DNA from 2 places in the Exiguobacterium acetylicum genome. Region 1 is predicted to be linked to the other one. Evidence: a T-box and tRNA genes for the amino acid it is inferred to sense, from the RefSeq annotation. Region 1 holds a T-box; the other holds one or more tRNA genes.

What was found. The T-box of region 1 lies ahead of ileS (isoleucine--tRNA ligase). A T-box ahead of a tRNA ligase gene usually reads a tRNA of that ligase, here a tRNA-Ile.
Region 2: it has a tRNA-Ile gene. The T-box ahead of ileS (isoleucine--tRNA ligase) is inferred to sense a tRNA for this amino acid. The anticodon was not compared.

The regions. Positions count from the first base shown of each region.
Region 1 covers NZ_CP082333.1:1,360,951-1,375,940, forward strand. Annotated here, with positions in the region: gene K7G97_RS06960 (ABC transporter ATP-binding protein) at 1-172, opposite strand, end outside; gene K7G97_RS06965 (PLDc N-terminal domain-containing protein) at 169-396, opposite strand; gene K7G97_RS06970 (cupin domain-containing protein) at 593-943, shown strand; gene K7G97_RS06975 (hypothetical protein) at 1,168-2,259, opposite strand; gene K7G97_RS06980 (helix-turn-helix domain-containing protein) at 2,336-2,854, opposite strand; gene K7G97_RS06985 (hypothetical protein) at 3,004-3,252, shown strand; gene K7G97_RS06990 (hypothetical protein) at 3,380-4,093, shown strand; gene solA (N-methyl-L-tryptophan oxidase) at 4,475-5,617, opposite strand; gene K7G97_RS07000 (methyl-accepting chemotaxis protein) at 5,688-7,385, opposite strand; gene K7G97_RS07005 (DUF2188 domain-containing protein) at 7,845-8,069, shown strand; gene K7G97_RS07010 (helix-turn-helix transcriptional regulator) at 8,206-8,397, shown strand; gene K7G97_RS07015 (hypothetical protein) at 8,408-8,791, shown strand; gene K7G97_RS07020 (GNAT family N-acetyltransferase) at 8,853-9,410, opposite strand; T-box leader at 9,495-9,740, shown strand; gene ileS (isoleucine--tRNA ligase) at 9,797-12,877, shown strand; gene K7G97_RS07030 (SMI1/KNR4 family protein) at 12,888-13,373, shown strand; gene K7G97_RS07035 (GNAT family N-acetyltransferase) at 13,390-13,866, shown strand; gene K7G97_RS07040 (hypothetical protein) at 13,845-14,096, opposite strand; gene K7G97_RS07045 (carbon-nitrogen hydrolase family protein) at 14,155-14,811, opposite strand; gene K7G97_RS07050 (VOC family protein) at 14,944-14,990, shown strand, end outside.
Region 2 covers NZ_CP082333.1:913,215-928,204, reverse strand. Annotated here, with positions in the region: gene K7G97_RS04750 (1,4-alpha-glucan branching protein domain-containing protein) at 1-1,456, opposite strand, end outside; gene K7G97_RS04745 (DUF4912 domain-containing protein) at 1,489-2,214, opposite strand; gene phoU (phosphate signaling complex protein PhoU) at 2,322-2,984, opposite strand; gene pstB (phosphate ABC transporter ATP-binding protein PstB) at 3,003-3,779, opposite strand; gene pstA (phosphate ABC transporter permease PstA) at 3,879-4,787, opposite strand; gene pstC (phosphate ABC transporter permease subunit PstC) at 4,789-5,730, opposite strand; gene K7G97_RS04720 (PstS family phosphate ABC transporter substrate-binding protein) at 5,821-6,765, opposite strand; gene K7G97_RS04715 (peptidoglycan D,D-transpeptidase FtsI family protein) at 6,991-9,063, opposite strand; gene K7G97_RS04710 (superoxide dismutase) at 9,199-9,807, opposite strand; gene K7G97_RS04705 (alpha-amylase) at 9,901-11,361, opposite strand; tRNA gene K7G97_RS04700 (tRNA-Ile) at 11,478-11,551, opposite strand; tRNA gene K7G97_RS04695 (tRNA-Met) at 11,563-11,636, opposite strand; gene K7G97_RS04690 (Na/Pi cotransporter family protein) at 11,764-13,407, opposite strand; gene K7G97_RS04685 (hypothetical protein) at 13,615-14,100, shown strand; gene ispG (flavodoxin-dependent (E)-4-hydroxy-3-methylbut-2-enyl-diphosphate synthase) at 14,268-14,990, shown strand, end outside.

The sequences.
Region 1 (14,990 bases):
TCGAACCACGGTCACTCTCAATCATGCCGCTCAGACATTTCAAGAGTGTCGTTTTTCCGGCACCATTCGGACCAATCAGTCCAAGACATTCATGTTCGTGAATCGTGAAGGAAATATCGTCTAGGATAAGACGTCGTTGAAGGGAAAGCTGGAGATGAGAAATCTGAATCATGCTGTCATCCTCCTTCCGAGGACGAAGTAGAGAATCGAGCCAATCGGCTGGACGAGGAGAATGATCAATAACCAAGTAGTCGGTGTCGCGATCCGGTCCTTCCGTCTGAACCAATCGATACAGGCGCAGCTAAGTAGAATCAGGTTGATGAAGATGTAAATCAATAATAGGGGCAGGAATCGTTCCCAGTCGATGTGTGATAAGGCAGAGAAATCTGTGTTCATAAAAACCCTCCTTTTCTATTACCATTATCAATAATGAAAATAGAAAAGTCAACGCCATAGACGAATCATCGTTAGTTCTCAATCAGTTAGAGCTGTGATAAACTTCTCTTATCAAAATTTTCCAAATGCGATTTGAATCAAATCGTGTAGACGAAAGACGAACCATCAAACGAATCATGATGTCGAGGAGGATTATATGCAGATTTATCAATTCAAAAAAGAGATGGGCAAGAAAATCACAAAATTCGATTCGAACTTTGTGATGTCACGGATCATGCAGACGGAAAAAGTGACGCATATCGGATACATCCATTTAGAAAAGGATGGCGTGGTCGGTTATCACCAGGCGGTCGTGCCGCAACTCTTGTTAATCGTAGAGGGTGAAGGATGGGTGAGAGGAGAAACGGATGATTACATAAATGTTCAGCGTGGGGAAGCGGTGTTTTGGAATCAAGGAGAATGGCACGAAACGAAGACGGATACGGGGTTAACAGCGATCGTAATTGAAAGTGAAGAACTCGATACGTCAGCACTCGTTTCCATATGACGAAACCAAGTGGGATACATAAAGAGGCTGACTCAAAAAAAGAATGATTCGTTTTCTCACGCCCTTTCCTCAGGCGAGGCACAAGCCAGCTTTCCTGCTTCATTCAAGCAGGAAAGCGGGTCTTGTTTGTCTCTGACAGCGCAAAAATGCGCTTATTCCTGTAGGAGTGGTGTGTAAAGCCTCATTCTTTTTATCTTTGTAGAGACTAAAGTTTGCGACAGTCTCTACTCTGATTTCGTACACCGACTTTCTAATTCTTCGAGGCATAGATGTAACCGAGCAGTGATCATTTCTCGATTTCCCATCTGTTGCGTTGTTTTATGAGTGAGATGAGGCTGATGTAGAATGTCGAAGTGCTCATACGCTTCTTGCAATACCCATAATGTATATTCATCCAGTAATCGTTGAATTTGAATGGTGCGTTCGTCTCCAACAACGTTAAAACAATATCCGCTTATAAATCCATCAGCTATGTTATTTAGAATATTACTTTTTTCTTGGTACGCTTGATTTATGTATCGTGGAGCATTTGAGAAGGATGGTAACAAAAATTTGTAACAAAAAACAAAGTAAGCCGCGTATTTTAAATCAAAATCCAATCTTGGAAACGGGTCAATGATTGCAATGTGTTCATCAGTTAAAATTAAATTTTCTGGTGTTACATCTTGATTCACGAGCGAGATGTTTTGAACCTGAGTTCGTCTATTCTCAATTAAAGCATGAATATGCTGACCGACTTTTTCTTTATCAAAGCAAAGACTAGAGTGAATGAGCATATTTAATGCGGTTAAGACGTGTTCATTTTCTTCCAGCCATAATTCATCCTCGTTTCTTAAATCACTACCTTGTAAAGTTTCCCCTTGCCAGTGCAGTTCCCCGAAACCAACAATAGAGGTTTTCTGATTGTGTATACGATGAAAAATTTGTCCTAATTTCGTACCGTAAGAATGGGCTTTATTCTGATCGAGTAACAATAAATCTGTTCCACGACCCATGAACGTTTCTACTGTAAATACTGTGCCATCTTCAATAAAATACTGATAAAAGTCAGGACAGACATTTTGGTCACTTGTATTGGCATGTAAATAGTAAGCTTTCGTAGACTCATACTCTGTAGTCAGCTCTTGTTCATCAATCTGTTGCAACTCCCCATAAGCCTCATTCTTTTTTATACGAATCACAAGGTCTTGATCCTCTAACCTAGTTACTCTATAAACAGAGTGCCAAGATCCTTCACCAATCTTTAGAATCTGTTCTGCTTTTATGTTTAACGTATCCCTTACAATTGCATCAAGATTTTCTTTGATCCGTTTCATGGGGTCTATTTTCTCTCCCTCACAATGTTGTCTCGTTTCAGTTTGGTGAAAATACGCTTCTAGAAACGGAGCGTGTTTAGGGCAAGATGACGAGTGAGACGGTCCGTTCAGTTGCCTGGTCTTCTGCCTCCAGGTGATGATATTTTTCGAGCAGTGCCCGCATGTCCTGTTGAAAATCATTGAAGGTTTCATCCGTCAGGTGCAGTTTCGAGATCGAGAACGTCGAGTGGTCCTGACCTTGCGTTTGAACGGTCTGTTCGAAGTACGTCTGGTACTGCTGTAAGACATACATGAAGTAGAACGAGACGAAATTCACTTTTTCGTCGTACGATGCACTGTTCCAGTCCGCCTCGCTGATCTGGTAACCGCTCGTGTTTAAGGCATAGATTTTTTCCTCGACTTTTCCGACGCGCTGGACAGCGACGACCTTCAACAACTGATCGTCCATCATCGCATTGACTTGCCGGTATAAGGTAGATTGCGGTACATCCGTTAAGCGTTGATTCAGTTGCATGATGGATAAGCCGTCTTCGCGATCAATTAATTCAAGTGCAATCTTAAACCGGGCATGATTTTTGAATAAGTTAAAGTTCACGTCGTGTTTCACTCCTTCACTCAATCGATTCTAAAACTATCTTATCATGCTTTTAGAAACATTCTTAAAAATGATAATGCAAAAAGAGGAAATAATAAGTGAGTAGAGAATAGTCTATAATTACACTAATTGGTAAAGGGGCGTTTCTTATGAAAGATTTAAACTACCGCTATGGTACATATGCACTCATTACAAGCTTTTTCTTATTCTTCATCGTTCAGATGTTCCGAGCATATGTGGAATTATCACCGGAATTTGCTGGCGAAGCACTTGAAGAATATCACTTGATGTACTTCCCAATCATTGCTTTAGTCGTCGGACTCGTCCTATTCATCAACGGCTGGTGGAAATCGACGGAAGCGCAGCATAAAGCCTTATCGAATACAGAGCAAAAATAATATATGCACATCAAAAGACCGAAATGATTTAGCCAAACATTATTCCCCTAATCTATTAAAACATCCATTTCAATTCCCATTTAAAGGTTAAAATAGATATATAAACTATAAATAAGGGGAAAATAATATGAGCATTCCTGTTACTAAGAAGCAATCATTAACATTGACAAAAATGTTAGCGAAAACAATAACATTAATAGTAATGCTAACATTATTATTTTCATTAACATTAATGTTACCAAATTCAACAAGTGCAGCATCAAAGGAGTACGAGGTCTACAAGAAAATAAAGCCTGGTATGACGGTTATCGAAGCTGCTAAATTGATTTACGGTAAGACATACAAAAAGCATCTAAAGAAAGAATATGGAGTCACAACTTTTAGCAAAAGACCTTTCTATCGTGATATTTCTAAAACCGGAAAGAACTATGAATTTGGTTTTTATACACATGATCAAAAGAGCAAAAGTATGTATTCTCATAAGATTGGTTTAGGTTTATTTACAAAAAAAGAAAACAAGGAACTTTACGTTGGATGGAAAGCTTACTCTCCAGAAAATCCTTCGGCAAAAAAATTCTACAATGGCAAGAAGCCGAAATATGGTATGACAATTAGTCAAATCGATAAAATTCTTTCCGGTAAAGGACTCGGAGTTTTTGATCACCTTTATTCAGAAGATTTAACAAAGTTTGGATACGTTGATAAGAATGGCAAGAACATTTACCCTGATAAAGCTTCCTGGATTTACTATCTAGCCAAGAGTCACAGTGGAAAAACAGATTACTACATGTTCTTCAACTATGATTACAAAAAGAATATTTATATCTATGCAAAACAATAATTCTAATCACTGACCTTCGGGTTAGTGCTTTTTTATTTATCAAAAAAAAACCTGAATAAAAGGCGATTTTAACATGGAATAAAGTCCATACAATTATTCATTCGTCATGAATTTCAACGTTTATAAAGCCGTAACCAAAAAGAATGTGGCTGAAGTAATCAAAGACATTCAAAGACAAGTCGCTAAGGTGAATCTCATTTTCACCGCTAATGAGAAAAACTTTGAAGTGATTATGAAGTCATGACAGAGGATTTTGAGGACGTAATTGTCAAGCAAACAAAGAAAATCATTACTGTATTCACGTCATCACTAAATGATGCTCGTCTAGAATATTGACAAGCAAAGACCGACAACGCATTTTCGTTGCCGGTCTTTATCGTTTCATGTGTTCAATTGTTTAAAACGCTTAATCGCGAACGGTCCGATCGGTTCGGTCGTCGATCGTTCCATGATCAATTCACTGAGTACTTTTCCGACTAAGCTGCTGAACTTGAATCCGTGACCGGAAAAGCCGGCGGCAATCGCGATATGCGGATAGTCCGGATGTAAATCGATGATGAAGTCCTCGTCTGGCGTCATCGTATAGAGACACGTTTTTCCGTGAGTTAAAGTATCGATCGAGGGCATGAAGGTGTTCGTGAACTGTCGTAAATCAGCCAGATCACCCGTCTCCTGACCAAATGGACGGCGTAGTTGATTTGGATCAACGGGAATCCCACCGTCGTGGCGTCCAATTTTCAGACCGGCTTGAGCGATACTTGGAAAACCGTAATAATAACCGGCGGGTGTATCAAAGGCGAAGGCAGGGAACACCGCGTCATTGAATACCTCTTCCGCTGCTTCGAACCAGGCGAACGTCTTGCGGACCGGGCGAAGCGGTAAGGAGAGACCAATCTGTTCGAGCAACGGACCAGACCAGGCACCGGCTGCGACGATTAAGGCGTCAGCTGAATAGGTGTCTGTTCCGACGGTTACGTCCACACCATGAGCGTGGGCGGTAAGCGTCGTCACTTTCGCATTCGTCCGGATGTCGACACCGTTCGCGACAGCAAGATCACGGTATGCTTCAATACAATCCTCGCACTTCAACACACCGGACGTCGGTTCAAAACAACCGATATACTCGTCGGGCATCGTTAAGCCGGACCAGCGCGTTCTCATTTCTTCAGCCGTCAGGATCTCAAGCGGTAAATCATACTGCGCTGCACTCCTGATGATCGTCTGCATCGCATGGGACGAGCGGTGACCAGCGTTTAAGACTCCGGTGTTCAGGAACAGGCTCCGACCGCTGATCTGTTCCAACTCGTACCATAAGCGTTGCGCGGCTAACGCCAGCGGCACATAAGCTTCACCTTCTCCGTAGGCATGACGAATGATCCGAGTCTCCCCGTGATGGCTCGCTTGATCATGCGGTGGATTGTGAGCGTCTAATAGTAAGATGTTTTGATCGGTTCGTGAGAGATAGTAGCCGGCTGCCATCCCCATGGATCCGGCACCGACGATGATGACATCATAATGGGACATCTGGTTCGACTCCTTCATATGTAAGTTCACACCAGTATAGAGTGAGAACCAGAAAAGAACAAATGAAAGATTAAATCTCGAAGCGACGGGCTTCCTGTTCTAAATGTTCTGTTCGTGCGTTCAAATCGCCGACGAGCGTATGGAGCGTCGTGATCGTCGCAATCATTTGTTCAGACGCAGCGGCAACTTCCTCGTTACTCGCCGTATGCTCTTCCGCGACAGCGGCAATTTCCGTCAAGGCATTGCGGATGAAACGTTCTGCCTGCAAGACGTCTTCCATCTGTTGCGTCATCTGCTGTGTTGCCGTTGAGACGTGCGTGACTTGATCCGTCAACCGTTCGAACGTCGTATCCGTATCGAGAACGATCTGTTCACCGGCTGCTGTTGCTTCGACCGTCGTTTTAAAGCTATGTTGCATCTGCTGCGCACTGGCTTCGATCGACGTGACAATCGTTGCGATCCCACTGACACTGCTAGCGACATGGCTTGAAAGATTCTTGACCTCGGTCGCGACGACAGCGAATCCTTTCCCTTGTTCACCCGCCCGTGCTGCTTCAATCGCGGCATTGAGGGCGAGTAGATTCGTCTGCTCGGAAATACCGCGGATGATGCCGACGAGCGTTTGGATATCTGATGATTGCTGTTTCAGTAGATCAATCTGTTCAGCAGATTGCGTGACGTGCTGATGAATGTGACGCATCTGTTCGACGGAAGCGGACATTTGCTCTCGTCCGACTCGTGTCAGTGTTGCCATCTGCTCCGTCGTTCCTTGAATTTCGACACCAGACTGATTCGTCGTCTCGATCAATGCTGCGAACCGATTCATCTCATCATTCAATGAAAGCGTGACTTGCGTCTGACTTTCGGTCCCGGTCGCGATTTCCGACATCGTATGAGCGATTTGTTCGGAACCGTCGAGTACTTCCGACGTACTTTGATCGATCGATTGACTCGTCGTCGAGACGAGGGTAGCTGTCTGTTTGATGTCGACGATCATCGTCCGCAGCATCTCGTTCATATCACGAATCGAGATCGCAAGCGCATAGATTTCGTCTTTCGAAGCAATCGTCAAATCGGTCAACGTTTGTTTTGCCTGATCCAGTCGTCCGTCGGCAATCAAGGCAGCGACTTTCTGTAACGTCTCGAGCGGACGTAACTTTCGACCGAGTACGATGTAAAGCAAGATAAGGGTTATCGTCAACAGTAGGAGCATCAACCCGATGAAAATCGGAGCGTTTTGTTGCAATAGATCGGTCGTCAGGGCATCGACTTCCTTCGCCGCGATATCGGTTCCAAGGATGCCGATGATTTTCCCGGTCGCATCCTTCAGCGGAACGTAGACACTGATGTACTGTCCATAAATTGGATCATCAATCACGTCCGTCGTATGTGTTTTGCCCTTTAGGACGTCTTGCATATCGGCAACGGTTGCACCACTTGCCGGGGCATTGATTTTCGCAGCCTTATCTTTTGGTAAACCATCGATTAATAATCGAACCTTATTTTGGTCGATGCGTGCTGTGTATGTATATAAGAGTCCATTTTGCTTTCGTAACGTATCGAGTTCTGTTCGTAACGTTTCGTATTGTTCGGACGCGACAGGCGATTGTAGAAATTCGCTGTAAGCTGCCGTATCGAACGTTTTACTGATGCGCAGTGCGTCCTTTTCAGCGGTCGCTTTCAATGTTGAGACTGCCGTTTGTTTCGTATTGAAGTATAAAGCTAGACTACTAAAAACAAAAAAGGCAATCAAAATCAAACTAATCATTACTAAAAGGCGCGTTCGGATGGAATGGTTCTTGGTTGTGTTCTTCACGTTCAACTAGTCCTCTCAACTCATATTTTCTATCTGTAATTCATTTATCGGTCGGTAAAATACATATTAAACAGGACCTTTTGACGATATTTTTATGAAACTGCCTGCGGAAAGATTGATTTTCTTAAAAAAGGATTTGTAGAGAATGATTCAGGGCACATAATAGTTAGAAAAAAATATAAGTTGAGGGAAGAGGGATTGAGATGGAAAGTGAAGTTGATCATCGAATCAAGGCAAGACATGTATATGAAAATGAATTACGAAGACATGCGGTCAGCACGAAAAAAGCAACCTTCCGATTGATGACATGTTTACGTTGCCAATCGAAGATACTGTTGAAACAGGGACATCAAGATAGTCATCAATGTGACGTGAACGTATCTAGCTGATACGTATGAGAGGAGGAGTTGGATGAAACGAGAGCAACATGTCACGCCACATCCTAAAGGTGGCTATCAAGTGAAAGCTGCTGGTGCGACTCGAGCAACCAAACGATTTGCTACACAGAAAGAAGCGATCGCTGAAGGGCGTCGCATTGCGAAAAAACAGAAGACAGAACTCGTGATTCATAACAAAGAAGGGCAGATTCGCGAAAAAGATTCTTACGGACATGATCCATTTCCACCACGAGGTTGAGCTATCATATACGACACGTTCTGATCATCAGAACGTGTTTTTTAATGATCCTCATGTCAAATGTTTTTGACATGAGGATGGAAGTTCATTACAGTAGAGATGTAAAAAGAATTTGACACGTCGTGGAGGAATGAACATGAGAAACCACATCAAAGAGCGACGTCTAGCGGCAAAATTATCGCAACAAGAACTGGCTGACCGCTGTCAGGTCAGTCGGCAGACGATCAATGCGATTGAAAACAACAAGTATGATCCGACTTTACAATTAGCGTTTAATATCGCCAAAGTCTTGCAGACACAAGTCGATCATCTGTTCATTTCAGAATAGGAGGAATGGGATGTCTAAGAAAAAAACGGGTTTATTTTTAGTGACGCTCGTGATAGTGGCGAGTCTTACCATCATTAGTATGATCATCGAAAACAACGTAACGTTCTTCTCCATCGTGCAATTGGCTATTCTGATGATCATGTTCTTCTCGTATTTTACGTGGGCGCGATCAAAAGAAGACGAGCGTCCTGTGCCAGAAGATGAACTCGGCAAAAAGATTACGACGGAAAGCGGGCTCGTTAGCTACAAAATCCTGATTGTCCTGATTTTTGGATTCATCTGTCTCGATTACTTTTTGCATGAATCAGCGAATCTGTTATTGATCGTCTTGTTCGCGATCGGACTGACACTGTTGCCGATCATAGAATTTTTAAAAGCAAGATCTTATCGATAAAACGGTATAAAAGTCGTTTAGACGGATTCACCCATCTAAACGACTTTTGATATTTCACAGATTATCTTTTTAAGACAGACCACTCACTCCGCAAAATCGAGTACATATACAAATCATCGAACTGACCACGCGAGTTTTCATATTGACGAAGCAACCCTTCGCGCTGAAAACCAAGCCGTTCAAGCAATTGGTGTGAAGCAGTATTTGCTGGTAAGACAAGTGCTTCGATACGATTTAAAGAGAGCTCCTCAAACCCATATGCGATGACCGCAAGTGCGGCTTCTTTCGCGATGCCCTGTCCCTGATGAGCTGGACTCAACTCAAACCCGAGTTCTGCCCGCTGATGGCGTGCCGACTGATTTAAGAATCCGCAACTGCCGATGATGACATCGTTTTCTTGTAACGTGATCCCGAACCGGATGCCCGTGCCATCGCGACGAATCGAAGCGTACCAATCAATCTCTTCGAGCGCGTCTGTTTCCGATTGAAAGGCGTCGAGTCCCATCTGTTTGACGACTTGTTCGTCTGATAAATAGGCGAGGACACTCGTAGCATCTTCGGGTAACACTTCGCGTAAGACGAGGCGGTTCGTTTTAAGCGTTGGGAAAGTATGTAACATTCAAAAAACCCCTTTGCAAGAAAATGTAAAAAGCTGTTGTGCAGTCTTTAAGTCATGTGGTAAGATTCTCCACAACAAGAGCATATCATTTCGTTGACGAGAAAGAGTAATGATTGTCCCTCTGCCTTACAGAAAACCGGGATTGCTGAGAGCCGGTAGCCAGATCAATCATGAAGATCCTCTCTGAGAAGTCACGCTGAACCATTCAGTAAGCGTGACCGGGTGTCCACCGTTACATGGAATGCGCATGATAGTGTGCAACTAAGTGCTGTCGAGAATAAGCATTCTCGGCGGAATATGGGTGGTATCGCGGTGAAGTCCGTCCCTGTCAAAGGGGGCGGACTTTTTTGTATTCTCTTAGTTACCGACAAAGGAGCGAACAAGAGATGACGTCACAAAACCAAGCAGAAACCTTACAACAACGCGAAGCGCGTGTCCGCAACAGATGGAAACAAGACCAAGTCTTCGCACGATCGATTGAACAACGCACGGAAGCGGAATTCGTATTCTACGAAGGACCGCCGACTGCGAACGGCTTACCCCACGTCGGTCATGCACTCGGACGAACCGTCAAGGATACCGTCGCCCGTTATAAGACGATGCAAGGATTCCGGGTCGAACGAAAAGCTGGCTGGGATACACATGGACTACCGGTCGAACTCGGGGTCGAGAAACAACTCGGCATCTCCGGCAAACAAGCGATCGAAGACTATGGTGTTGAAGCATTCATCGCCCGCTGTAAGGAAAGTGTCTTCTCCTATGAAACACAGTGGCGTGTCTTCACGGAAAAACTCGGCTACTGGGTCGACATGGATGACCCTTACGTGACGATGGAGGACGAGTATATCGAAAGCGTCTGGCATATCCTTGGGACGATCCATGACAAAGGCTGGTTGACGAAGGGACATCGTGTATCACCGTATTGTCCGAGCTGTCAGACGTCACTCAGTTCCCATGAAGTCGCGCAAGGCTATCAGGACGTGACGGACTTATCGGCTACGGTCAAACTTCCGATCGTCGGTATGGAGCAGACGTTTCTACTTGCGTGGACGACGACACCTTGGACGTTACCGGCAAACGTCGCGGTGGCGGTTCATCCGGAATTGACGTACGTCACGGTAGCGTTTGAAGGAGAGCGATTCATTGTCGCAAAAGCGTTAGTCGCTGAACTGTTCTCAGAATCCGTCGAGGTCGTATCCGAACAGCTTGGTGCGGAACTCGTCGGCTTGCGTTATGAACCACCGTTTGATTTCGTGACGCCAGAGAACGGTCACATGGTCGTCGGGGCGTCCTTCGTTCAAGCGACGAGCGGAACAGGACTTGTCCACCTTGCTCCAGCGTACGGGGAAGAAGATTACCGGGTCGTCCGGGAAAACGGTCTGTCATTCGTTAATGTCGTCGATGCTGCTGGGTGTTACACGGACGCCGTTCCACCACTCGTTGGTCGATTCGTCAAAGAGTCAGACGTCGCGATCATCCAGCTGCTCGCTGAACGGGGACGCTTGTTTGCGAAAAAACGCTATACGCACAGCTATCCGCATTGTTGGCGATGTGACTCGCCACTGCTCTATTACGCACAAGACAACTGGTTCATCGAGACGACGGCCGTCAAGGAACAACTCCTTGCGAACAATGCGTCTGTGACGTGGTATCCCGATCACGTCAAGGAAGGGCGGTTCGGGAAGTTCCTCGAGCAACTCGTCGACTGGAACATCAGTCGCAATCGCTATTGGGGTACACCACTGAACGTCTGGGAGTGTGAAGCGTGTGACACGACGTTCGTTCCAAAAAACAAGGCTGACTTGTTGCACCGGACGACATCGACGGAATCCGTCGAGTTGCATAAACCATACGTCGATGCGTTATCGGTCTCGTGTCCGACGTGTCAGGGAGTGATGCACCGGACACCAGAAGTCATCGATGTCTGGTTTGATAGCGGAGCGATGCCGTTCGCGCAACAGCATTATCCGTCACGGACGCAGACGCTTAACCGCTATCCAGCCGATGTCGTCATCGAAGGCATCGATCAGACGCGGGGCTGGTTCTACAGTTTGCAAGCGATCTCGACACTCTTCACGGGACAGCCTGCCTATAAGCGCGTCCTCGCACTCGGGCACGTCCTCGATGAGAACGGACAGAAGATGTCGAAAAGTCGCGGGAATGCCCTCGACCCGGTGGCGTTAATCGAAGCATATGGTGCTGATAGCTTACGCTGGGCGCTACTCGTCGACAGCAGTCCGTGGAGTGCGAAACGGTTTGCTGAGCGGATCGTCCAAGAAGCAAAATCAAAGCTAGTCGATACACTGGATCACGCCGTCCAGTTTTATCTGACGTATGCCGAACTGGACGGATTTGATGGCTCATGTCCGCAAAAACGGACGCGTCTCGACGAATGGTTGCTCTCGCGTGTCCATCAGACGACGCAAGACGTGACGAATGCGATGGACGATTATCAATTGACTCAAGCAGCGCGGAGTCTTGCGCAACTCGTCGATGAGATCAGTAACTGGTACATCCGCCGTTCGCGGGAACGTTTCTGGCAAGCTGATTGGTCGCAAGAAAAACAAGCCGCGTACAAGACGCTTCACTTCGCACTTTCGACGACGGCACGACTACTCGCACCGTTTACGCCGTACCTTGCCGATGATGTCTATCAGCGATTAACAGGAATGAGCGTACATGTAGCGGATTATCCGGTTGCCGATCAATCGATGCTCCGACCTGATCTGGAATACGAAATGACACAAGTCGTGTCTGTCGTCGAGTTAGGACGACAAGTACGTAATACGCACGCCTTGAAAGTCAAACAACCGCTTGCTAGCTTAAGCGTCCAATCGAGCGAAACCTTTTCGTGGACGGACTATACAGCAATCATCCAAGAGGAACTGAGTGTAAAAGACGTCAAAATCGTTCCGACGACGCAAGCGACGACACGGTTCCGTCTTAAACTGAACTTCCGCGCAGCCGGAGCGAAATTCGCACAGCAAGCGAACGCGATCCACCAATGGCTACAACAATTGTCTGCACAGGAGACTTCCGACTTGCTCGAGACCGGAAAATTGATCTATCAGACCGCTTCAGGCGATGAAGTCGAAGTGCGTCAAGCGGACGTCATCGTCGAACCAATCGTCCAGACGGGTTTTGCTGCTGCGACGAGTGGTGGACTCACCGTGACGCTCGATACGCGGATCACGGAGGCACTGGAGCAGGAACGCTGGATGCGGGAGCTTGTCCGCTATATTCAGTCGCAACGAAAGGCACAAGCGTTATCGCGGGACGCCCGAATCGATCTCGTCTTGTCGGTCGATGCGACGTTCCAACCAATCGTCGAGACGTTTGAGCCTTTGTTATTCAAACACCTTGCCTTATCCTCCGTGCGAACTGAACCGCTACAAGGAACAGGAGATGTTCAGCTAGGCGGACACGATGTCGGTGTCTCGTTCACACCAACGAAAGAATATTGTTAAGGAGAAGAACATGATTGCATTAGAAGCATTAAAAGGTCGACTCGTCGACGGTTTGTTAGAGGTCCAAAAAGAAGAAGGGGAAGTAGCCCGAGAACGTTTCATCTTTAACCGAGGAGCGACGGACGAACAGCTCGCGCTGTTACCTGCGTGGACGGCAGACGACTATCAGACGTTCTTACGTCAACATAACGGTGCGAAGCTCTTTCAACACGAAACGTTATCCTACAACGATGGATTCGAACTCTTTTCAATCGAGGATTGCCTGACGTATAGCGAGATGTGGGAATGTCCCGAAAACTTCTTAGCGATCGGTGCAGGACCAGACGGGGAGTGGATCGTCTACGAGATGAATCGACCGGCAGGAAATCGGATTTGGAGTGGGGAATTTCTAAATTTCGAGGAATGGGAGGAAGACGCGATGCCGTTCGGCTTTGAGCGATGGCTCGACTACTTGATCGTCGCGCAAGGCACGCTATTTTGGGAATGGTTCCGTTAAGAGAGGAAGAGGTTCAGTGGACATTCAATTACAGACAGCGTCTCTTGCAGACGCTGCGAAGCTTCATACGCTTCAAATCGAGGCGTTTTCAGAGACGCTCGAGCGGTATCAAGATTTTGCAACGAATCCGGCGAACGAATCGATCGATCGTGTCATTCACCGGATCACACATCCGAGCAGTACGTTTCATCAAATCATCGTCGACGATGTTGTCGTTGGCGGGATTTGTGTCGTTGCGAAAGCACCGAGTCGCTACGCGATCAGTCCGATGTTCTTAGATCCAGCCCGTCAAGGTGAAGGGATCGCCCAACGCGCGTTACAGCTCGTTGAAGCAGCGTATCCGGCTGCAACGACATGGGAACTGCGGACGATTCGCGAAGAGACACGTAACTGTTATTTCTATGAGAAGATGGGCTATCGATTGACCGGTGTCAGTCAACCGCTCAACGTACGGGCGACACTCGTTTCCTATCAAAAATCGCTTTCGGAATGAGCGGGTTTTGTCGGAAGGAAGAACCACCACAGATTCGTCAAAAGAGCGGCAAGAACGGCAAAGTTAAACAGATAAAGGCAAAAGAAGAAGACGAACTCGCCGATGTCCTCAAGGTTAGCTAACGGATTATCGACCAGGTATGATTCGTGACTAACGCCGAAGATGAACAAAGGAAAGAAGACATAGAAGTATCGTTTCCAAAAGAATGACGCACGACCTGTTTGAGACATAAGAGCACCTCCTGAAGGAATGGCACGCTTCTTCCAGTCAGAAGAAGCGTGTGTTCGTTTACGATAAAGAGGGTGTACCGACGACTTCGACGTGACGCGTGACCGTATCAAACAGACGTGTCCGCGTATCGTTATGAGACAACAGCAACGGTTCACCGGTCTCGTCATAGATGAAGGCAATCGGAATCGTAAAACCACAGTTGCGGTACGAACCATCGGCATGACTCGTTCCGATCATGAGTGCTTGTTGCGCCTGACTTATACTACGTGCTTCACCGGACCACTCAACGTACTGTTCCTCGCTGAACATGCCGACGCCAATCGGGTTGAAGATGAGATCAAGTCCGGATTCCTCGCGTAGTCCGTCTTTTCCTAAGAAGATTTCACGGCAGAGGACGTATCCATAGCGGAACGACCCGTCGTTTGCTGTTGATGGTGTATAAAGCGGTCCAGCTTCTGGTGTTTTGGCGCGATCCAGCAGAATCGTTCCGGTCGCATCGATGATGACAGCGCGATCGAGATTCGCTTCATCCTTGTAACCGAGGACGATGGCTGTTTCGAACTGTTTGGCAAGGTGTTGCACGCGTTCGAGTTCCGTGACCGTACAATAGCCTTCCGGGTAGACAATCAGATCGACTTCAGGATAAGCGGCAATTTCACGTTCGAATTGCTCGAGTCCGGTCTCGCGTTTTGGTTGAGCGATTAATAATTTCATCAAAACATCCTCTCAGGTATAAATATATCTGAAAAATCAGACTTTACGTTCGTCATGATTTTACCATTAGTGGTAAAATAAAGCATATCGCTTTTTGATAAATTTTACTGCAAATGAAGGAAGGTCATCAGCTTGAACATTTCAAAAACCACTCTTGTGACACGCCATCTACAGAAAAT
Region 2 (14,990 bases), 450 kb from region 1:
CAGTTTCTTCAAAACGTAGGATGTGCTCACGGAAACGATTCGCAGCATATTGCGCTGTCGTCTGTCCATCGAGGATGAACGGCCAGTCGCTCGAGACAGCGAGGAGGTATTCTCGAATGAGTTGACGCTTCGCTTTGACAGTCAATGCATCTTGATGACGATTTCGGGCTACGATACCTGCTAGTCTCTTCTCAAGTTGATGGAGATGACGAATCATCCAGTCATTCCGTTCATTGATCCAGACTTCCGCGTAGCCTTTTCGTCCCCACGTTCCCATCGCGACGTGTGCCGTGTCGATGTCTTGGAAGTGACGTTCGAGGAAGATTGCCGGTGAAATCGACTCAATTCCTTGATCTTCTAAACGTTCCATCGCTTTACCGAGGAAGTCGGGACCTTCAAACCACCAGTGACCGAACAATTCGGCATCAAATGGTGCTGTGACAAGGAATGGTGGGAAGTCTTGTCCTTGATGCGCATCTAAATGTTCACCGAGTGCTTGTGCGAAGTCTGCTGCGTGCTCACTTGTCCGTTGCCATGCCCAATCACGGACATAATAGTCTTTTTGATCCGTTTCTCCTGTTACGCGATGCAATTTCAATCCTGTATCATAACGTAGTCCTTCTGGGTGCATGAACTCAGCGATTTGATCCCACTCTCGATCGTACGCAAGGTCACGATAAAACTCACGGTAATCCGGATGACCCGGGTATCCGATGGCAGAGCTCCAAATCTTCCCGGAAATGATTTGATCACGGGGGAAGAGTGCCACACCGTGCGGCGAATAGACAGGTGCTCCGATTCCGTGTTTCGGTGACGGATCCGCGTTTAAGATTGAATGTTCGTCAACGAATGTATAACGAATACCCTCTTCGTACAAAATACGGTCAAGTCCTGGCGTATACGCACACTCTGGCATCCAAAGACCAGTTGGACGGAATCCGTAATGACGTTCAAAACAGTTCAATCCTGTCTGAATTTCAGAACGTGCCGCTTGTTCGGACAACATGTGCGGACTGAATCCGTGCGTCGCCGTACACGTAATCAAATCAAGATAACCTTGCTCCTTGTAATGACGGAATGCGCGGTTCAAATCTTTTTCCCAGTGAAGGAACGTATTCAATAAGTCTTGATAACGGTCTTGATAGAAAAGAAGCGCATCTCGTTCCTTTTGAGCAAGCTCTCGTTTTAGTTCCTGGCGAATCAAACGTAACGTATCCTCGATATGCTCGATATACCGCTCTTGAATCAATGGATCGGCAAGCATCTCGATGACGGGTGGTGAAATGCTGACCGTCCAGCCGAGCGGACGTGATAAGCGATCGACCTCCCACAATAATGGGATGTAGGTTTCTGAAATCGCTTCATACATCCACCGCTCTTCTAGACGATGTGCCTCTTCATGACGGATATATGGTAAATGTGCATGTAAGACGAGTGAAAAATATCCTTTTCGCATAGCTTCTCTTCCTTTCCCTCTCTCTAATTCCATTACCGGACGCGATCGAAATAGGAATAAGGACGTAATACTTCGACCCATTCCGGTTGTTCGACCTCTCCATATTGCCAATGATGCACGACTTCCGCGAACCGTCCGTCCGTGACTGGCTCGTCACGTGGCGTTTCGACTGGTTTTGAACGCAGTACTGGGACAAAGTCCCCGTCGATCGTTTGAATGCCCCATTCAATGATGTATGTAGTATTCGGGGCGACTGGTCGAACGAACCAAGCATTCGTCATTTCTGGTAGCTCGAACTGATACGTCCGATTTGCCTGTCCTTGTTCGTATTCAACAAGCGTAATATCAATGATGCGTAATTCTTTACGGAACGAATCAAACGTCGTGTGATAGTGCGTCTCTAGCAACTGTTTCGACAGTTCAGATAATTCCCAGTAGACGTATAACGCTGTCGGTGACTGAACGATGGCGTGGAGGATGTCATCCTCGTAATGTGTCGCCATTCCAAACGCATCGCGTTCTAGCGAAGGTACCACTTGCACAGACGGTACGACGTCTAATACCGGTGCAGTCGACTTTTTCGTCTGCTTGACCGTTTTTGATTTTACTTTCGGCGCTGCTACAGAAGGTTGTTCTGTTAACGATTTACGATATTTAGTCCAAGCATATTTGATTTTTCCTTCAGTCGTATCCAATTGAGCTGCGATTTGTTTTGTTGTCAGCCCTTGTTCCTTCATTTTAATGATTTGCTCAAGCATTCCCAATCACCTCTCTGTCATTATTCACTTCTTTCCTATTCTACAAACGTGTTTCGAATCCCTTTACAAAAAAAGTAGGCAGAGGAAATTCCTCCTGCCTACTTGATTCATCCGTTTAAATCATAATGTTTTCCTTTTTCGAGATAGATCAGATGCTCCCCGACGTTCGTCAAATGATCACCCATCCGCTCGATGTAGCGGCAAATATTCGTGAATTGCATGACTTCATCGACGACGATCGGCTGAAGTGACATATGACGCATGTACTGGCGAAGTGCCTTATATGTCGTCTCATCAATGACGTTATCGAGATCAGACAAGGCTTTTGCTTTCTCGACATCTCCGTCACGATAGGCAACGATTGCAGTTTCCGTCATATCCAGTAATGTCTCGAATGCTTCCTTCAACAACGAAATATCGATGACATACGGGAATGTTTCGACACGTAGAACCGCTTTTGAGATATTCCCCGCATAATCTGCAATCCGTTCAAGATCCGACGAAATTTTCATCGCGGTGATAATTCGTCGTAAATCCGTCGCAACGGGTTGTTGCTTCGCGATTAATAAAATCGCATCATCGTTGATTTCAAGTTCAAGATCATCGAGTTCATTATCATTTTCGATGACACCACGCGCGATGTCTTGATCATATTTTTCGAGTGCTTCTGCCGTTGTTGCGATCTGTTGCATCGTCTTACGAGCCAGTAAAAAGACCTTTTGATCGAGTATTGCAAGATTTTCTCCAAAAATCGTACGGTTCGCTGCCATTCGTCTCGTCTCCCCTTCTTATCCGAATCGTCCTGAAATGTAATCTTCCGTCCGTTTGTCACTCGGATTGCCAAAGATCCGGTCTGTTTGATCGAACTCGACGACTTCACCATTCAAGAAGAACGCTGTTTTGTCTGAAACACGTGCAGCCTGTTGCATGTTGTGTGTCACGATGATGATCGAGTAGTCTGATTTCAACTCTTGGACGAGTTCTTCTACTTTTAATGTAGAAATCGGGTCAAGTGCCGATGTCGGCTCATCCATCAAGATGACATCTGGCTCGATTGCAAGACAACGCGCGATACAAAGACGTTGTTGCTGACCACCAGAAAGACCATAGGCATTTTCGTTCAAACGATCTTTGACTTCATCCCAGATCGCTGCACGGCGTAAACTACGTTCGACGATCTCGTCGAGGATTTTTTTGTTTTTAACACCGTGGACACGAGGACCATAAGCGATGTTGTCATAAATTGATTTTGGAAATGGGTTCGGTTGCTGGAAGACCATTCCGACCGATGTCCGTAATTCTTCGACACCGTATTCTTTATCAAAGATATTACGTCCGTGATACTCGATTGCACCATTCGTCCGTACGATCGGAACGAGTTCGACCATTCGATTCAATGTTTTGATGAATGTCGATTTCCCGCAGCCAGACGGTCCAATGATTGCCGTGACTTCATTTTTCTTAATGTCGAGATTGACATCTTTCAGCGCATGATCGTCACCGTACCATAAGTTTAAGTCTTTGACGTTATAGACGCTCTCACGTGCTGCTACTGGTTGATTCATACGCTCTGTCCCTTCTGTAACGACTGATTTCGTATTCAGCTTCGTATCCATCATCTGTCTTCCTCCTTAAAAGAAATCCCTTCTATCTATCTCGTTCGATTAGTAGCGTTTTGAGAATCGGTTCCGGATCCAGATTGCAAGTGAGTTCATCGTCAAGAGGATAACCATTAAGACGATGATGCCTGCTGCTGCAAGTCCTTGGAAGTCCGCTTGTGGACGACTTGTCCAGTTGTAGATTTGAATCGGTAATGCTGTGAACTCTGAGAAAATACTTTCTGGCGCACGAGCAATGAAAATCGCAGCTCCGACCATGATGAGTGGTGCTGTCTCACCAATCGCTCGAGATACAGCCAAGATGATCCCAGTGATGACACCCGGTAGTGACGCCGGAAGAACGACTTTGAACGTTGTTTGCCATTTCGAAGCACCGAGTGCAAGTGATGCATGACGCATCGCTTGTGGAACGGCACGGATTGCCTCTTGGGACGAGACAATGACGACCGGAAGACTCATCAACGCGAGTGTCAATGCTCCTGCAATCAATGTTGAACCGAAGCCCATGTTACGTACGAAGAACGTCAAACCAAGTAAACCGAAGACGATTGACGGAACACCAGCAAGGTTTGAGATGTTGACTTCGATGAATGAAGTCATCCGACTCTTTTTCGCGTACTCTTCTAGGTAAATCGCTGCCCCGACACCAATGATGAAAATCATCGGGATGATGAGGAGCATCAAGAAGATGGAGCCCATTAACGCCGGATAAATCCCGGCACGTTCCGAACGGCGTGATGGTGCATTTTGTAGAAACTCAAGTGATAACCATGATGCACCGTCACGGATGACGCCGAACAAGAGAATACCTAAGACGACGAGACCGAAGAACAGTCCAGCAAGGAAAATGACTTTTGTGACGTTGTTGACGACGAGTCGCTGGCTAATGGATTTCTTCACCGCGACCGGATCAATGAATTTCTTTGAGACAGGTTGCTTTTCTGGTAAGGCCATCTTAGTACTCCTCTCTGAAGCGGCGTGTGATCCAGTTCGCAAGTAAGTTCATCACTAATGTGAAGACGAACAAGAGTGTACCAACCGCATAGATACTGTAATATTCGACAGTTCCAAATCCAGCATCACCTAAGGCGACCTGAACGATATACGCTGTCATCGTTTGGACTGGCTCGAGTGGATCGATCGCAGCTGTCGGATTCGAACCACCAGCGATTGTTACGATCATCGTCTCACCGATTGCCCGTGACATACCGAGTACGATCGATGCAATGATACCTGATAAAGCAGCTGGAACGACGACTTTCAATGCAACTTCAAGACGTGTCGAACCGAGTGCAAGCGCACCATCACGAATCTTTTTCGGGACAGAGCTCATCGCATCCTCAGAAATCGAAGCGATCATCGGAATGATCATGATTCCGACGACAATCCCTGGGCTAAGCGCATTGTAAATTTGAATTCCTGGAATCAATTTTACGAGTAATGGTGTAACGAACGTCAACGCGAAGAATCCGAAGACGATTGTTGGAACACCTGCTAACACTTCAAGAATTGGTTTTAAGATACGGCGTGCGCGGTCTGACGCGTACTCACTTAAATAAATCGCTGATGTGAGACCGATCGGCACGGCAACTAGCATCGCAATCACGGTAATCTCAAGCGTCCCGACGACAAGTGGCCAAATTCCATACTCTGGTTGTGAGTTGAGTGGATACCAGCTCGTACTGCCGAAGAATTCCTTGAACGGAACGACTTCGAAGAAGTGCTCTGTTTCAATGACTAACGTGAGAATGATGCCGATGGTCGTAACGACCGAGACGAACGCACAAAGGAATAACACGATTGGCATGACGCGTTCCATGACGTTTTTCATACTATATTTTTGCTGTCGGTTCTGTTGAATCAGCTCGCGAACCGATTTATTTTGTGTTGAACTCATCCTTCTTCACTCCCTACTCCTTCTTGACATGAGAACGGGACCCAACCGGTACAGACTTCCCCGGTTGGGCCATCCTCATGACTCGATGATTTATTTCATTGCGTCTTCAATTGCTTTTGCGTTTTCATCGTAACGATCTTGCGGCATTTTGATATATCCGACTTCTTCAGCAAGATCACCAGCGTTTTCGTTCGTGAACTGAACGAAGTCAGCGACTTGTTTTTTGTCTTTCATCGATTTGTTATTGATGTACGTGTAGATTTCACGTGATAGTGGATAAGAAAGATCTTTGATCGTTTCTGGTGTTGGATCGACTGCGTCTTTTCCTTCAGCAGAAAGTGGTACTTCCTTCAACTTATCTTTATTCTCAGCGTAGTACGCATAACCGAAGTATCCGATTGCGCCTTTCGTTCCTTCAACACCTTTGACGAGAACGTTATCGTCTTCTGATAATTGAACATCTTTACGCATATCTTTTTTCTCAAGTACTTCCTCAGAGAAGAAGTCGAATGTTCCTGAATCTTTCCCTGGGCTGAAGAATTTAAGTGGTTCAGCCGGATAAGAAGAATCGACATCTTTCCAAGTCTTGATGTTCGGGTCGAGCCAGATTTTCTCGAGTTGCTCCATTGTGAGCTCTTTTACCCATGTATTTTCTTTGCTGACTGCGACAGTCAAACCGTCATATGCGAGTGCCATTTTTGTGAATTCAATATTGTTCTTTTTCGCTTCAGCTGCTTCTTCTTCTTTAATTTCACGCGACGCATTCGAAAGATCTGTTTCACCAACGACGAAGCGTTTGAATCCGCCACCTGTACCAGAGACACCGACTGTGACATCTACGTCAGGTTGTTCCATTGAATATTCTTCACCGACAGCTTCCATGATCGGGAAGACAGTAGAAGAACCGTCGATTGCGATTTTTCCTTTTAAATCAGATGAACTAGCAGAACCGCCTTTATCGTTACCACATGCTGCCCCCACTACTGCGATTGATGCTACCGTTGTGATGAGTGCTGTTTTTTTCATCCAAGACATGATTAATTTTCCTCCTCGAAAGTATGTCGCTGACGATGCTACGACTTTTTATCCGTTTTCCTTACAAGACTTATACTACGGATGAACTATTAAAACGAAATGAATCCAACGTAAAAGAATTGTAAAGGCGTGTTTTTTAGTGTTTACAATTCGAAATCCATTAGAAAAAAAGGTCAATGCAAACAAAAAAACGAGAGTGATTGCTCACTCTCGTTTTTCATCTAGTTAATTTGGCTTAGTTTGCCACGGGATATCTTTGACATTAAAGTACGCTTTGACAAGATCGTGACCGATTTTTGAGTTGACGGTTTCTTGTTCCATATAAGGAAGGAACACGGCCCATGCCATCTCTGGATTATCGTACGGTGCCCAGCCAACAAGGTTCGAGTTCAATGAACGAACCGGTTGACCACTTCCGTCACGTAAGGCGATCCCATCATCACCATAGACACTGACCTGCGCTGTACCTGTTTTCGCAGCTGCATCAATACCGGTTTGTGCGATGATTTTTGCTGTACCACGTTCTCCCTTGACGACACGATGCAATCCTTCTCGGACATGATCAATGTTATCTTGACTGACTTCAATCCGATTCAGGTAATTCGTCTTAAAGCTATAATCAACTTGTTTCGTTCCTTTTTCAATCGAATTCGACGCGAGAACTTCTTTTAAGAAGTGCGGCTGAACACGATAGCCACCGTTGGCAAGTGTTGAAATATACTGTGCGACTTGTAGCGGTGTAAAAGCATCATACTGTCCGATGACTCGGTCCATGAGTAGCGTGACACGGTCAGGTGTCCCTTGAACACCTTTTGCTTCGTATGGCAAATCAACACCTGTCGTCACCCCAAGACCGAATTGGCTATAGTAATTCTGCATGATGGCAGCTGCTCCGTCTACACTCGCTCCGGCAATACCGTTACTTGGGTACTTCGCCATCCGCATCGCAATGTTGAACATATAAACGTTTGATGAACGCTCAAGTGCCGTCAAGTCCGTGATTGCTCCCATATTGACGTACGATGCTTTTTTCGTTCCCCCGATTGTGATCGGCGCATCATTGATGACTTCGTTTTGACGGATGACGCCCTCCTCGAGTCCCATCGCAACCGTTGCACCTTTGATCGTCGAACCGATCTGAAGGGACGTCAACACGTTATTGATTGCGACATCCGAAAACTTACCGGTTGCTGGATCCAGCTTTTGACCAGACATCGCAAGAATCTCACCAGTCTGTGGGTTCATGACGACGGCGTAACCTTCTTTTAGATAACGACTACCCATGCCACGCCCCATTTTAATCGCTTGTTGCATGATTTGGTCGACTTGTTTGTTGTACTCTGCATCCACGGTCAGAACGAGATCTTTACCGGACTCGCCTTCTTCGCGTTTTGGATCACCGACCGGCTCTCCATTGAACGTCTCATACACATCGTACGCGGGTTTCCCGCGCAGAAGATCCTCATACTGTTGTTCAAGGAATGATGTTCCGACACGGTCATTCAAGCTGTAACCTTTTGCTTTGAACTCCGCTTGTTGTTCTGCTGGAATCTTCGAATACTTCCCGAAGATGTTTCGAAGTGTTCCTTCATATGGATAAGAACGCTCATAGAACGGTTCCACCGATATACCTTTTAAATCTTCTAGATTTTCATCGATGATCGCCATCTCTTTTGCGGAAGCACCGAGTTTGACGAGTTGTGGATCAAGCGCATATCCGACTTCCATGTTGTGTTTGATCGCAATGACTTCCATCGTTTGATCGTCATAATCGATATCGTCTTTCGTAATCGCATCTAATCGGATTTGATCCTGTTCTGCGATTGATAGTTTACTTTGTGCTTCTGCTGAAGGATATTTCTGTTTGACGGCTTCTTGATAACGACGATCAGACTCTTTCGTGTTTGTCGCGATCCAGAAGTCCTTAATATCACGTTCTGTGACTTTCCAATCTTTTTTAGGCAAATCAATGATTGCCGCAAGGCGTTGTGCAATCTCAATGCGTTCATCGACTTTCGTCGTTTGTGCTCGACGGTAGACGATGGAGTATTTAGAAATCGTATCAACCAAAAGACGACCATCCCGGTCATAAATCTTTCCGCGTGGCACTTCATATTTTGATGCGATCATTTCTGTTTTTTGAACTTCCCGCGAAATTTTCTCACCATTGACGATTTGCACGACTCCTAAACGGAAAATCAAAATCGCAAACAATAAAAAAACGACGAAGAACATTAAATTCAGACGAAGCGGCAGATGATTACGCCGTCTTCCTCGTACGGTGATTCGTTTAGCCATGGCGTACTCCCCTATCGTTCAAAAGTCATCTTGTTTCATTATATAGAAGGAAACTTTCCATAACAACCTATCCCATCATTTTCCGCATTAAAAAAAGCGTATCGTTCACAATTGAACGACACGCTCGTTTTCACATTACTTCGCGTCAGCGTAAAGCTTCGCTACGTGATCCCAATCAACGACGTTGAAGAACGCATTGATGTAATCAGGACGACGGTTTTGATAGTTAAGATAGTATGCATGTTCCCAAACATCAAGACCGAGGATTGGTGTTTTGCCTTCCATGACTGGTGTATCTTGGTTTGGTGTCGAAACGACCGCCAATTTTCCACCGTCAACGATTAACCAAGCCCAACCTGAACCAAAACGAGTTGTTGCTGCTTTTGCGAACGCATCTTTGAATGCATCGAATGATCCGAATGCTTCGTCGATTGCTGTCGCGAGTTCGCCTGTTGGAGCAGCACCGTCGTTCTTCTTCAACAGTTTCCAGAAGAATGAGTGGTTCCAATGACCGCCACCGTTGTTACGGACTGCAGTTTGAATGTTTGCTGGGAGAGCATCCAAGTTTTGAAGAAGTTCTTCAAGTGACTTTCCTTCATGTTCTGTACCCTCAAGCGCCGCATTCACGTTCGTGACATACGTGTTGTGGTGTTTCGTGTGGTGAATCTCCATCGTACGAGCATCGATATGTGGCTCAAGCGCATCATAAGCGTAGCCGAGTTCTGGTAATTCAAATTTTGACATGTTCATGTCCCCCTTTGTGCTATTTTCGAAAACTTCAATACCCTTTAAGACTAGCAAAAGAACCTGTGTTGACGCAAGTCAAGACCCTCGGATTTACTCGACTTCTCGCGGAGCAAAAACTGAGACACCACCACCTGGAACCGGGAAGACACCAAATCCTTCATCGTCGATCACGACAGGGTGATCTTGATGGTTCGTATAGTCGAACCATTCTTGACCTGCACGTTCTTCACCGACGAACATCCGTTTTTCACACATATCGGCATTCGACAATAAGACCGCACAGCCAGAGTTCTCGATTTCCTCAACTCCACGGCGAACCCAACCGACACAATGAGGATCATCGAGATAATCTTCTTGCTCACCATATGCTTTGTGATACCGTGCATAGAGTAAAGCATCGATCATTTCTTTTTTTCCTTCTACCGGATGTGGTCCTTGCACTCCATAATAGTCACCGTAGAAGACACATGGGTAACCGTCTTTACGAAGTAAAATCGCCGCGTAAGCGTGTTGTTTGAACCAGTCATCCACCCACGACTCAAGTGATTCCCCCGGTTGAGAATCGTGATTGTCGACGAACGTGACGGCATTCGTCGGGTGTGATTCGACAAGGGTGTCCGCAAACAACGTCGTCATATCAAAGTCTTGTCCCTGCTTCGAAGCTTCATGGAACTTGTAATGAAGCGGAACATCGAACAAATCGATCGTATAGTCGACGCTATCGAGGAAATGACGACAATCATCGAGATCTGATTTCCAGAACTCGCCGACCATATAGAAATCACCTTCACTTTTTTCAATCATTGATTTTGCGAATTCATGAACGAATTCATAGTTGATATGTTTGATGGCATCGAGTCGGAAACCTTGGCAATCAATTGTTTCTTGGAACCAATGTCCCCAGCGGATCATTTCTTCTCGGACTTCCGGGTGATTATAATCGATGTTCGCGAACATCAAATAGTCATAGTTTCCGAATTCATCATCGACTTGATCATTCCAATCTTTATTTTTACCGGAAATTTTAAAGACACCCGTCTTTTCTTCACGGGCATCAAAATCCGTTCCATTGAAAAATTCATGTGTCCAGATGAAATCTGAATATTTTCCGTTACGTCCTGGGAACGTAAACTTCGTCCAAGCTTCGATTTCAAACTCTTCTGAAATTTCTTTCGAACGATCTTCTGGATGGACCTCGACGACATTGATCGTCTCGAGTTCATCGGCTGCTGCTTTATGGTTCATGACGACATCCGCGTAAACAGCGATATCGTTCTCACGAGCAACCTGGATCGCTTCGACGAGTTCATCTTTCGTACCGTATTTCGTACGGACCGTTCCTTTTTGATCAAATTCGCCTAAATCATAGACGTCATAGATGCCATATCCTGTATCTTCATCCGATTGACCTTTTGACGCCGGTGGAATCCACACGGACGTGATGCCGGCAGCACGTAATTCAGGCGCCCGCTCTTTCAAGCGTTGCCAGTGCTTCCCATCATTCTCTACATGCCACTCAAAAAACTGCATCATCGTATGGTTACGTTCCATCTCTCTTCGCTCTCCCTTAGTTACTATAGTATGAATATTATTACAATATCTTTACTATTCCCCGGGGGAACAAAAATAAACGCTTCCCGTTTTTCAACGAGAAGCGTTCTACTGAATGGACCCTGCAGGGCTCGAACCTGCGACCGGACGGTTATGAGCCGTCAGCTCTAACCAGCTGAGCTAAGGGTCCTTAAGTAATAGTAGCGGCGGAGGGAGTCGAACCCACGACCTCACGGGTATGAACCGTACGCTCTAGCCAGCTGAGCTACACCGCCATGATGTATGTTTCTTACTCTTACTAGATTACGAGATGTGGCGAAACTTGTCAATATGCTATTTCAAAAAAATAAACAGCTGATTTCATTTTTTGAAATCAGCTGTTATAAGAAAATCGTATTTCACTTAGTTCGTTAAAGCCGTCCGCTGTTCTAGGACGAGATCCGTAATGTTAACAGCGTGATCGCCAATTCGTTCGAGGTTCGACAAGAGATCGACGAAGATCATCCCTGCTTGTCCCGTACATTCGCCAGCGTTAACACGAAGGACGTGATGCTTCCGGAATGACCGTTCGAGCGCATCGAGTTTTCCTTCGAGTTCCAGAACCTTACGAGCTCGTGTAACATCATCCTCTTCGACAGCGCGAACAGCACAATCGACGATTTCTTGCGTTAAGGCATACATGTCATCAAGCTCTTTCTTCGCAGCTGATGTGAACTGGATTCGGTTGACGATTTGGAAGTCGACCAATTCGACGATGTTTTCGACATGGTCACCGATTCGTTCAAAATCATTTACAGCGTGCATCAGTAACGAGTGCTCATTTGATTCACGTTCTGATAAATCATGTGCTGCTACTTTAACGAGATAACTCGTGACTTCTGTATTTAAATGGTTGATTGCATATTCAATCTGTTGTGATTCCGATACATCTTTCTTATCATGCGATTGCGTGTAACGGTGTGCTTTTGAAAGTGCGTCTTTCGAGAATTCTCCCATTCGCAATACTTCGAGCTTTGCTTGGTTTAATGCGAGTGCCGAAGATTGGTTCAAGATATTTTGATCCAGATGACGCGGTTTTGAATCAATCGTCGTATCCGTTCCCGGTACGATTTTTTGTACCAACCATGCGATTTGTGCAATGAACCAACATTGAATCAACGTATTGACGACGTTGAATGTTCCGTGTGCAAAGGCGATTTGCATCTTTGGACCTAAATCAAGCGTACCCGTGATCCATGCGATGAAATTCGAGAAGATCGGTAAAGCAATCAAGAATAAAATCGTTCCGATAATATTGAAGATGACGTGTGCTGCCGCTGTCCGTTTAGCTGCAATCGACGCACCAAGTGCTGCAAGTACTGCTGTGATCGTCGTTCCGATGTTATCACCGAACAAGACCGGAAGTGCTGCTTTGATATCGATCATGCCACCAGCATACAACTCTTGTAAGATACCGATCGTCGCAGAAGACGATTGGACGAGAACAGTAAAGATCGTTCCGACGAATACACCAAGCAATGGGTTATCCGACATCGATACAGTCAACTCACGGAACCAGACACTTGACTCGAGTGGAGCCATTCCGTCGCCCATCAATGTGAGACCATAGAACAATGCACCGAAGCCAAAGAAAATCTGTCCAATGTATTGAACCCGTTCTTTATTGAAGAAGAAGATTAAGAAAGCACCAATTGCGATCGCTGGAAGCGCAGCTTCCTTGACGTTAAAGCCGATGATGAATGCCGTAATCGTTGTTCCGATATTTGCCCCCATGACGACTCCGATTGCCTGTCTTAAATTCATCAGACCCGCACTAACGAGACCGACGACGATGACGGTCGTTCCTGACGACGACTGAATTAAAATCGTGACGACGATACCTGCTAAAATACCTAATAGTGGATTCGTCGTATATTTATCGAGGATGTAACGTAATCGGTCTCCGGCTGTTTTTTGGAGCCCATCTCCCATATACTTAATACCGAATAGGAAAATCCCGAGTCCACCGATGAAGGTGAAAATCATTTCCTGCAAATCATAGTTCATCTTGCCAGCTCCTTTATTTCATGTGGATTGATGTGTTTGTAAAGTTTATTTTCTCAACTCCCCCATTATGTAAAGGTCTAGTGAACTTGTAAATAGTTTTTTCAATATCCGTTTGTTAAGCTTTTATTAATCTGTACCATTACACAAAAAACCTTTATTACAAACACAAATCAAATAATTTAAATCTGTTATAAAACATTAGAAAGAGTGATTCACTTGTCATTTTTACGTCAACTGATTAATTACTTACAAACTTCCTTAATTCCAAATCGTCCGTTTTTGCGTCTTCGTTTAGCAGATGTTTCCCTTTATTTTTGTGGATTAGCTTGGATTTCATTTTGGACGACGGTCATTGATTCCTTCTTTTTACAAAAAAACATTCCGATCGTCGTCTGGTTCATCCTTCATTTCATCTTTATCGCAATCGCTGTATTACTTTACGTATTGTTTATGGCGTATCTAACAAAAGGGTTTGTCCGATTGTTACTTCCCCGTCCGTGGGCATATCGCCAAACGTTTCCTTATACAGTCGCAACGAACCTCTGGTCTTTCCCAATCGGTATGCTTCTATACCAACTTGATTATCCTCGCTTCGGAATCGGGATACTCGTAATCGGACACTTCGTCTACACATTAGTGCCATTATGGATTGCCCGTTCCTCGAAGCCACGTTCTTCACGTAAACCTCAATGAGTATTAAAATCAGGCGTCCGACGGATTGACGGACGCCCTTCTTTCATTAAACAATTGTAAATGTTCAATTTTCGTTCTTGTTTCTCGATTTTTAGGGAATAGTTCGATATGATAGAAAAGGTAAACATAAACAATATGGCGGTATGCCACAAAAGGAGATTTTCGATATGCCGAAAATGGTCCATCGCTCTAAGACTCGTCCCGTTCGTGTAGGGGACCTTGTCATTGGTGGAAATAATGAAGTCATCATCCAAAGTATGACGACAACTAAAACACACGACGTCGAAGCGACAGTCGCTGAAATCCTACGCCTTGAAGAAGCTGGTTGCCAAATCGTCCGCGTCGCTTGTCCAGAAGAACGTGATGCGCTCGCACTTGCAGAAATCAAAAGCCGAATTAACATTCCGCTTGTCGTAGACATCCACTTCAACTATAAACTTGCGCTTATGGCAATCGAAGCTGGCGTTGATAAAATCCGGATCAACCCGGGTAACATCGGTCGCCGCGAAAAGGTCGAAGCCGTCGTTACAGCAGCAAAAGCAAAAAATATCCCAATCCGGATTGGGGTAAATGCCGGTTCACTTGAAAAGCATATTCTTGAAAAGTATGGCTACCCAACTGCTCGTGGTATGGTCGAGAGTGCGTTGCACCACATTAAGATTCTCGAAGATCTCGACTTCCATGATATCATCGTCTCGCTTAAGGCATCAGACGTACAGTTGGCGCTTGAAGCGTATCAGCTCGCTTCTGAATCATTCGACTATCCACTTCACGTCGGGATTACGGAATCTGGTCCACTTCGCTCTGGTTCATTAAAATCAGCAGCGGGACTTGGCGCGATCTTGTCACGCGGAATCGGAAATACAGTTCGTGTATCTCTTTCAGCGGAC